Ketobacter sp. MCCC 1A13808: one gene and its partner. The protein of the gene in region 1 interacts with the protein of each later gene in a pairwise test. Links are inferred from orthologs where the notes say so. Each region holds a gene or a part of one and is shown on either strand. Other genes may lie near its edges.

Region 1 (4,635 bases):
CTACCGTAGGGGTTACACCCTTTGTTCGTATCGGCCAATGGCCACCGGTTGCGTTGGCCCTGATTTCATTGATTCTGGGCGCAGCTCTGAGCCATCGTCGCGCGCAAAAAATCACAAATGAAAATCGCACCGGACAGCGATGAAACAATCAGTAGTCAAGCCCATAGACGGCTTTCAAGGCCGCTCCTCTATATGTTAGCTGCCGGGTAAGGTATCCTTGGTGCAGACCAAACCAATCGAATCCAGGCCCTGAAACCCATTCGTTCCACTCAGTGGCCCACCACTAATTCCGAGAGTTTTTTGATGGAAGACATGTACCACCCCCAGGACATCGAAGCTGAAGCACAGCGTTACTGGGAACAACACAAAAGTTTTGACGTGACGGAGCAAGCCGGAAAAGAAGCCTACTATTGCTTATCCATGTTCCCCTACCCCAGCGGCCGATTACACATGGGCCATGTGCGCAATTACACCATTGGCGACGTCATTAGCCGCTTCCAGCGCATGCAGGGGAAGAATGTAATGCAACCGATGGGCTGGGATGCTTTCGGCCTGCCTGCAGAAAATGCCGCCATCAAAAATAACGTCGCGCCGGCAAAGTGGACCTACCAAAACATTGAGTATATGAAAGGCCAGCTAAAACGGCTGGGGTTCGGATACGACTGGAATCGCGAACTGGCTACCTGCCGCCCGGAATACTATCGCTGGGAACAATGGTTCTTCACTCAGCTTTATGAAAAGGGCCTGGTCTATAAAAAAATGGCGACCGTCAACTGGGACCCAGTAGACCAGACTGTCCTGGCCAATGAGCAGGTGATTGATGGCCGCGGTTGGCGCTCCGGCGCATTAGTGGAACGCAAAGCAATTCCGCAGTGGTTCGTAAAAATCACAGACTACGCGGAAGAGTTGCTCAACGACCTGGACAAACTGGAGCACTGGCCGGAACAGGTCAAAACCATGCAACGCAACTGGATTGGGCGTTCGCAAGGTGTGGAACTGGCCTTTGCTATTCCCGGCAATGAGTCGCTTGAGGTCTATACCACCCGTCCAGACACCCTGATGGGGGTAAGCTATTTGGCAGTGGCTGCGCAGCACCCGCTGGCCCGGCAAGCCGCAGAGAACAGCACGGATATCGCCTCCTTTATCGAATCCTGCAGTCACAATAAAGTGGCCGAGGCCGATATGGCGACCATGGAAAAGAAAGGTATTTTCACCGGAGTGATGGCCGTACATCCCATTAGCGGCGAGGAAGTTCCCGTCTGGATTGCTAACTTCGTTTTGATGGACTATGGCTCCGGCGCGGTCATGTCAGTGCCGGCACACGATCAACGGGATTACGAATTTGCTCAACAGTACCAATTACCCATCCGTCAGGTCATTGCCCCCGCCGACAAAGATGCCGTTATTGATTTACAAACCGCCGCCTTCACCGAAAAAGGCAACCTGATCAACTCCGGTGATTTCGATGGCCTGAGCTCAGAGCAAGCCTTCGAAGCGATTGCTAACTGGCTTACCGAAAACAACAAAGGCAGAGTCAAAGTAAACTACCGCTTACGCGACTGGGGAGTTTCCCGGCAGCGCTATTGGGGCACACCGATTCCAATGATCAATCTGCAAGATGGTAGCGCCGTACCTGCCCCTGCCGAACTGCTACCGATACAACTGCCGGAAGACGTCACCATGGATGGCGTTCAATCACCGATAAAAGCAGACCCGGCATGGCGAAAAACGGAATTCAACAGCCAGCCTGCCGAGCGCGAGACCGACACGTTTGATACCTTTATGGAATCATCCTGGTATTACGCCCGTTACTGTAGCCCGAATGACACCACCCAGATGCTTGATCCGGAAAAAGCCAATTATTGGCTACCAGTGAATCAGTATATCGGTGGCATCGAGCACGCCATCCTGCATCTTTTGTATTCGCGTTTCTTCCATAAATTAATGCGCGACTTCGGCCTGGTAAAATGCGACGAGCCCTTTGAGCGCTTATTGTGTCAAGGCATGGTATTAGCGGATTGCTATTATCGTGAAGATGAAAAAGGCGGAAAAAACTGGTTCTCACCAACCGACGTACAAGCAGTCAAAGACGCAGCAACCGGTTTTATTTTGAAATCCGACGGTCAGCCGGTGTTACATGACGGCATTAGCAAGATGTCAAAATCGAAAAACAACGGCATCGACCCGCAAGTGATCATTGATCAGTACGGTGCGGATACCGTCCGTCTGTTTATGATGTTTGCAGCACCGCCGGAGCAATCACTGGAATGGTCAGACAGCGGCGTGGAAGGCGCCAACAAATTTCTACGTAAAATCTGGCGAATGGCTACAGCGCATATTCATCAGGGTGATGCACCGGCTTTGGATAAAACCGCGCTCAACAAACAGCAACAGGATTTACGCCGCAAGCTGCATGAAACCATCGCAAAAGTAAGCGACGATTACCAACGCCGCTTGACCTTTAACACCGCCATTGCCGCCGTAATGGAACTTAGTAATCATATGGCGAAGCTGGATGAAGACGGCAACCAAAGTCGCGCCCTGATGCGTGAAGCCATTGAAGCCTGTGTACAGATGCTGGCACCGATAACGCCGCACATCGCACATAAACTATGGCAAATGCTCGGCCATACCGACTCGATTCTGGACGCGGCGTGGCCAAAAGTAGATGAGAGTGCGCTCACTCGCGACACCCTACAAATGGCTGTGCAGGTGAACGGCAAAGTCAGGGCAACCATTGATGTTGGCGTTGACGAAGACAAACAGAGTATTGAAGACAAGGCGCTGAACAATGAAAATGTCCAAAAATTTACCGAAGGCAAGCACATTGCTAAAGTCATCGTCGTCCCCGGGAAACTGATCAGTGTTGTTGCTAAATAAGAAATTCATCCAGTCCCTTACGCTGATCAGTGCGATAGCGCTGATCAGCGCTTGCGGTTTTCAATTACGCGGTACCAACAATGCAATACAACACTCCTACTCCTCTATGCGTGTGGTCGACATGAGTGGTGATGAAGCCTTTAAGCAGGTGATGGAGCAAACTCTGGAAGGCTCCGGAGTCGAAATCCGCGAGGAATCTGAAAATGTGCTGGAGATCATGAAGTCGGTTCCGACCCGCCGAACAGCATCTTACTCCAGTCGTGGTAAAAGTGCAGAATTCGAGTTGCTAAAGGACGTCTATTATCAGTTCAGGCGAGAGCAAGATCTGCTGATTGCCCCGACGACGATTCAAGCTCGACGCTCCTATTTATATCGGGAGACTGCTGCAGTCGGTAAAGCAGAAGAAGAAACCATGCTAAAAAACGAAATGGATATGGATCTGGCCCAGAGAATCATAATTTCGTTGCAACGCTCGGTTCAAGAGCCGGCTCAATGAAACTCCGAAGCAACCAGATTAAAGAACACTTTTCAAAAGGCAACGCGCTGCCCCTTTACATTCTCAGCGGAGATGAGGCTTTACTTTTGCAAGAGTGTGCAGATCAGTTGCGGTCAGAGTTTCGTAAACAGGGCTTCAGCGAGAGAGAGCGATTCAATGTAGATGCGGGCTTCGACTGGAATGCTCTACTGCAGGCTGGCAACAGCATGTCGTTGTTTGGTGATCGTAAAATACTGGAAGTTCGTCACGACAAACCCAAGTTTGATGATAAAGCAAAAAAGGCACTGGTAGAGTACGCCGAAAATCCCAACCCTGATAATGTGCTGCTGTTAATCATTCCGAAAATGGATAAAAAGTCGCAGAACACCAAATGGTTTCAGAAGCTGGAAACCGCCGGAGCGATGATTCAGGTGTGGCCAATAGAATTGAATCAATTTCCCCAATGGGTCCACCAGCGCATGCGCGGTGCTAACCTTGAACCGAGCCGCGATGCTGTCCAGCTTTTAGCTCAGCGGGTGGAAGGTAATCTACTGGCGGCGGCGCAGGAAGTCGATAAGTTAGTACTGCTGATGGGGGAAGGCCCCGTCGAGGTAAGCGACATTGAAAATGCCGTCGCCGATCATGCTCGCTACAGTCTGTACGAGCTGGTTGATGAAGCCTTGAAAGGCAACTGCTCCCAAGCAACGAAAATGCTCAACCACCTACGTGCCGGTGGCAGCGAGCCCAGTGTTATATTGTGGGCCTTTAGTAACGAAATCCGCAAATTGGCTGGCATGAGCCAGCTCATCAATAACGGTATGGCGCCAGCTCGGGTGATGCAGGAATACAGGATCTGGGACACCAAAAAAAGCATTATCCAAAGCGCTCTGCAACGCATACCCGCTAACGGTTTCAAGCATTGCTTGCTGGAAGCGGCCCGCATTGACCGAACCATCAAAGGCATCGGTCACGGCAACCCATGGGATGGTTTCAATAATTTGATACTTTGGCTTTCGGGCAGCATACAGCCAGGCAAAATGGCATTAGACAGCTAGTCCCCTCCCCATTTCTCCGATGTCCTTTTTTTGAAATAACCAACCCCCCTTTATGGTTTAACATCCTCTCTGCCAAGTTAATGAAAAGCACGACACTCTACATACTGAAGACAATATGCAGGAGGATAATGCGACATGGCTAGAAATCACTCGCGCAAACTATGGCTAAAGTCATATCAAAGAAAGCGACGTAATTTCAGATTTAGGAGAATGAATATGAAATCC
Region 2 (4,796 bases), on another replicon or contig:
GATAAAGAATATCAGCAGGCCTATGCTGAACACCATGAAGCGTATGAAGCGGACGATTATGACACCGACGGCTATGAGCCGGAGCCGGAACCAGTCGAGCAAGACCAATCCGATTTGTTTACCGATGATGATTTGCTAGTGGCATCCCGTGCCGAGCAGCAAGCGCAATTGAATCGTAAGACAGCCCCCGCGCGGCAGCGTGAACCAGCCCCGGCGGAAGTTGAACTTGACCCGTCGTTGCAGGAAGTGTTCGTTATTAACGTGATGGCGAAGCAGGGCGAATTGAACGGTGCCGAGTTACTACGGGTGATGTTGTCTTGTGGTTTCCGGTTCGGTGAAATGAATATATTCCATCGCTATGAACAGCATAGTGGAAAAGGCGGATTGTTATTCAGTGCCGCCAATGTAGTGGAGCCCGGCGTATTTGATCTGGATACCATGTCAGAATTCAGCACACCGGGTATTTGTATCTTCATGAAATTGCCCGGCCCCAAACGTCCTATTCACGCATTTGAGATCATGATGGATTCAGCGCGCAAAATTTCCAAGTTGCTGGATGCAGATATCAAAGACGAGAACCATAATGTACTGCGCCAGCAAACGGCAGAACATTATCGCCAGCGTGTGCTCGATTTTGAGCGCAAGCTGCTTTCTTATCGCGGTGGAAAGCGGCAATATTAGTATTCCCCTTACCCAGGGCGTCGTCGATACAACGCCCTGGGTGTATAATCCCGATCCTGGTAACTCACTTGCAACAGCCGGTATCCTGACCGGCGATTTTTGGTTTAGCGACTGGATTGGATTCTTCTATGCTATCAATTTCCCAGCAGATTGACGCACTGCGCGAGCAATTACGCGAGCATAACTATCGTTATTATGTTCTGGATGATCCCTCGGTTCCAGATGTGGAATACGACCGCCTGTTTCAGCAGCTGAAAGCATTGGAGCAAGAGAATCCGGATTTAATTACGCCGGATTCACCAACGCAGCGGGTAGGGGATACTCCGCTCACGGCTTTCAATCAGATCCGGCACCGCCTCCCTATGTTATCTCTGGATAATGTGTTCAATGCCGACGAGCTGGTGGCGTTTGACCGGCGTATTCGTGAACGTCTCGGCACAGAAGACGAAATAGAATTTGTGTGTGAGCCGAAACTGGACGGATTGGCCGTAAGCCTGCTGTATGAGCAGGGTGTATTGGTGCAGGCTGCGACCCGCGGCGATGGTCAAACAGGTGAAGATATAACCCAGAACATACGGACCATCGATAGCGTGCCTTTACGATTGCGCGGGCAGGGGTATCCTGATCTGCTGGAGGTGCGTGGAGAAGTGTTTATGCCCCTGGATGGATTCAACGAATTTAATCGCCAGGCAGCGGCGCGAGGTGAAAAAACGTTTGCTAACCCGCGTAATGCAGCGGCTGGCAGTCTGCGTCAATTGGACTCCAGAATCACGGCTTTGCGCCCGCTGGATATCTATTGTTACAGCGTCGGCTTCGTAGAAGGTGGTGCGCTCACCAAAACCCATTATGACAATTTAATACAATTAAAACAGTGGGGCTTTCGGATTAACTCCGAGGTTGAGCGGGTCACCGGCGCTGCCGCGTTGCAATCCTATCATGACCGGATATTGCATAAACGAGACGCGCTCGGCTATGAAATCGACGGCATAGTGTATAAGGTCAATAGCCTGAAATTGCAGGCTGAGCTGGGATTTGTATCACGGGCGCCACGCTGGGCTACCGCACATAAATTCCCGGCGCAAGAAGAGTTGACCCAGCTATTGGGCATTGAGTTTCAGGTTGGACGCACGGGCGCCATCACTCCGGTTGCCAGGTTAGAGCCGGTGTTTGTCGGCGGAGTTACGGTTAGCAACGCCACACTGCACAATATGGATGAAGTCGCCAGAATGGACGTTCGGGTGGGTGATACGGTGATTGTGCACCGCGCCGGCGACGTTATTCCGAAGGTCGTAAAAGTAGTGCTGGAACGCCGACCTGAAAAAACAGAGCCGGTGCAGTTACCGCAACAATGCCCGGTGTGCCAGTCGGATATCGTGAAAGCCGATGGTGAGGCGGTGGCACGGTGTTCCGGTGGCTTATTCTGCCGGGCACAGGTTAAGGAAGCCATCAAACATTTCGCTTCGCGCAAGGCGCTTGATGTAGATGGATTGGGCGACAAATTGGTGGAGCAAATGGTGGATCTGGAATTGATTAGCCAGGTCTCCGATCTGTATCTGCTGACCGCAGAGCAGGTGGCTGCTATGGAGCGCATGGGTGAAAAATCCGCACAGAACCTGATTAATGCGCTGGAAGCCAGTAAACACACGACGTTACCTCGATTCCTGTTTGCCCTGGGCATTCGCGAAGTGGGGGAGGCGACAGCATTGAATCTGGCAACGCACTTCGGATGCCTGCAAAAGTTGCAGTCGGCCGATCACGAGACCCTGTTACAGGTACAGGATGTCGGGCCGGTCGTTGCAGATTATATTGAGACCTTTTTCCAGCAAGCACACAACCTGGATGTAATTGAAAAACTGCAGCAGGCGGGCGTGCAGTGGGAAGACATTGAGGTTGCGGAACAGGGTGAGCAGCCGTTGGCAGGGCAAACCTTCGTGCTAACCGGAACGCTTGCTGAAATGACCCGGGATGAAGCCAAAGCGTATTTGCAGAAATTAGGAGCAAAAGTAAGCGGCAGTGTGTCTAAAAAAAGCAGCGCTGTGGTGGCCGGCGAAAAAGCCGGTTCCAAATTAACCAAAGCGGAAAGTCTGGACGTTCCGGTGTTAACGGAATCCGACTTTATCAATTTACTCAAGCACCACGGCATTGTTCAAACCTAACGGAGGCAGTAATGTCAGGATACTCCGAGCCGAAGCAGAGCTCATCAACGTCACCGACCTTCGCTAATAAAGAGAACCGTGTTATTTTGTTCGGCTTTGTTTTGGTTTTAGCTGCCATCGTTATGACCGGCTTTGTTTCTTATCTGAACTATAAAACCGGTCGGGTATCCGGGGAACAACTTATTCAGGCGCAGCAAGTGCAGGAACAAGCATTGGCAAGAGCCCAGGCACAATACGCGGGATTCTTGGATAAACAAGCCCGAGTGACCCGCTTCGAAAAAAGTTTTATGGCACGGCAACAACACTATGCGGAGTTCATGGCGGCGTTGTCGGATACCTGGCTTAGCGTCAATCGGAAAGACAAGCAACTGCTGGAGGATTCGCTGCAAAAACTGGCCAAGTCCTATTATGCATTAGAGCCGTTTCTGGAAGAGGGTGGCCGGCATTACCTGCAGAAGCGTATTGCCATTTATCATAATCTGGCTCAACAACTGCTTTCGGATAAAGTAGAGCATGATGGTTTGGTGCTGGAAGATAAGGCAACGATGAACCGGATGCTTGAAGACTTTCAAAGTTATTTATATCCCTTGTTATTTAAACCTTTCTCCAACGAGCAAACGCAAAAAGGAAGCGAAAATGAGCGTAATTAAATTGACGGGTGACTCAATCAGGCTAAAAGATCTGGTTACCAAGCCGGCTAAAAAGCCGAAAGACACCAAAGAAACAATACACCGTTTACAGTTCAGTTTATTGCGTGTTCAGCAGGCTATTTTCCGGGAAAAACGGCGTGTCATCATTCTGATTGAGGGCACTGATACTGCAGGTAAAGGTGGGGTAATCCGTCGTTTAACCCGGCACCTTGATCCGCGGGGAGTGCGGGTGTGGCCCATTGGCGCACCGGATAAAAGTGAACAGGCACGCCATTATCTGTATCGGTTCTGGCAAAAAATACCGCAACCAGGTGAAATTACCATTATGGATCGCTCCTGGTATGGTCGTGTTTTGGTGGAGCGTGTTGAAGGATTTGCAGAAAAGCCGGAATGGAAGCGGGCTTATCGTGAACTCCTTGAATTCGAGCGCCAGTTAGCGGACGACGGTGTTATTATTTTGAAATTTTATTTGCACCTTTCAAAAAAGGAGCAGTTAAAGCGCTTTATGGACCGGGTGAAAGAACCCACTAAACGCTGGAAACTTACCACGTCCGATCTGGAAAGCCGGCAGTACTGGGATCAATACCAGGAAGCCTATGAAGACATGCTCAATAAAACAGCCGCAGATTTTGCACCCTGGTATGCCATTCCGGCAGACAACAAAGATTATGCGCGCACTCAGATCCTTACCCAGATCGATAAAGAGCTGAGCCGCATGGTTAACCTTAAAAACATCCGTATTCTGGATGCGAAGGTGCGCACCAAGTTGATCGAAGCGTTCGGCGAAGACACCATACTTGATTTGTTAGGAGAGAGCGCGGTTGCAAAATCTACTTGAAATTCCCTGGCAAGACTTACCTGAAGACACTTTTTACCGTCTGGTAGAAGAATTCGTTACCCGTGACGGCACTGACTATGGCGAGCATGAAGTGTCGTCTGAAACCAAGGTTAATCAGGTTATTCAGGGCATTAAATGTAAGGAATACGTTATTGTATTTAATCAGGAAGAGGGCAGCGCGCACATTTGTCCGGGGCCGTTCCGGGGCTGATTTCGCTGTCAGACATTGTACTTGTTAGTTGAACTGCCCCAGCAACTGTTCCCACGATTGTCGTTTAATATACCGGCTTAGCTCTGTGGCACTGAGAGCCTGACTAAAGTAGAACCCCTGGATGTAGTCGCATCGGTGGTCCATCAGAAAGCGCAGTTCCTCTTCGTTCTCCACGCCTTCAGCGACTACTTCAAGATTCAGGTTTTTGCACAGCTGGATGATGGTGTGAATGACTGCAGCAGACTGGCTGTGTTTAATGC

What was found. The genes of interacting proteins can lie anywhere in the genome.
Region 2: the proteins of leuS (region 1) and ligA interact in binary tests that used the Escherichia coli proteins (3 or more experiments, as listed by UniProt). The link is inferred for Ketobacter sp. MCCC 1A13808 from one-to-one orthologs.

The regions. Positions count from the first base shown.
Region 1 is NZ_VRKW01000006.1:21,232-25,866, forward strand. Bases 1-3,091 are described here. They hold leuS (leucine--tRNA ligase), read left to right. Parts: upstream 1-303; coding sequence 304-2,880; downstream 2,881-3,091. Other genes in these bases: lnt (apolipoprotein N-acyltransferase), read left to right, coding at 1-143; FT643_RS12610 (LPS-assembly lipoprotein LptE), read left to right, coding at 2,864-3,091. Also shown: more of FT643_RS12610, read left to right, coding at 3,092-3,376; holA (DNA polymerase III subunit delta), read left to right, coding at 3,373-4,410; FT643_RS12620 (rhodanese-like domain-containing protein), read left to right, coding at 4,627-4,635.
Region 2 is NZ_VRKW01000001.1:406,586-411,381, reverse strand. Bases 412-3,323 are described here. They hold ligA (NAD-dependent DNA ligase LigA), read left to right. Parts: upstream 412-809; coding sequence 810-2,837; downstream 2,838-3,323. Other genes in these bases: FT643_RS01845 (hypothetical protein), read left to right, coding at 2,849-3,323; zipA (cell division protein ZipA), read left to right, coding at 412-681. Also shown: more of zipA, read left to right, coding at 1-411; more of FT643_RS01845, read left to right, coding at 3,324-3,487; FT643_RS01840 (polyphosphate kinase 2 family protein), read left to right, coding at 3,474-4,325; FT643_RS01835 (YheU family protein), read left to right, coding at 4,309-4,536; FT643_RS01830 (two-component system response regulator), read right to left, coding at 4,561-4,796. UniProt on the Escherichia coli protein: DNA ligase that catalyzes the formation of phosphodiester linkages between 5'-phosphoryl and 3'-hydroxyl groups in double-stranded DNA using NAD as a coenzyme and as the energy source for the reaction.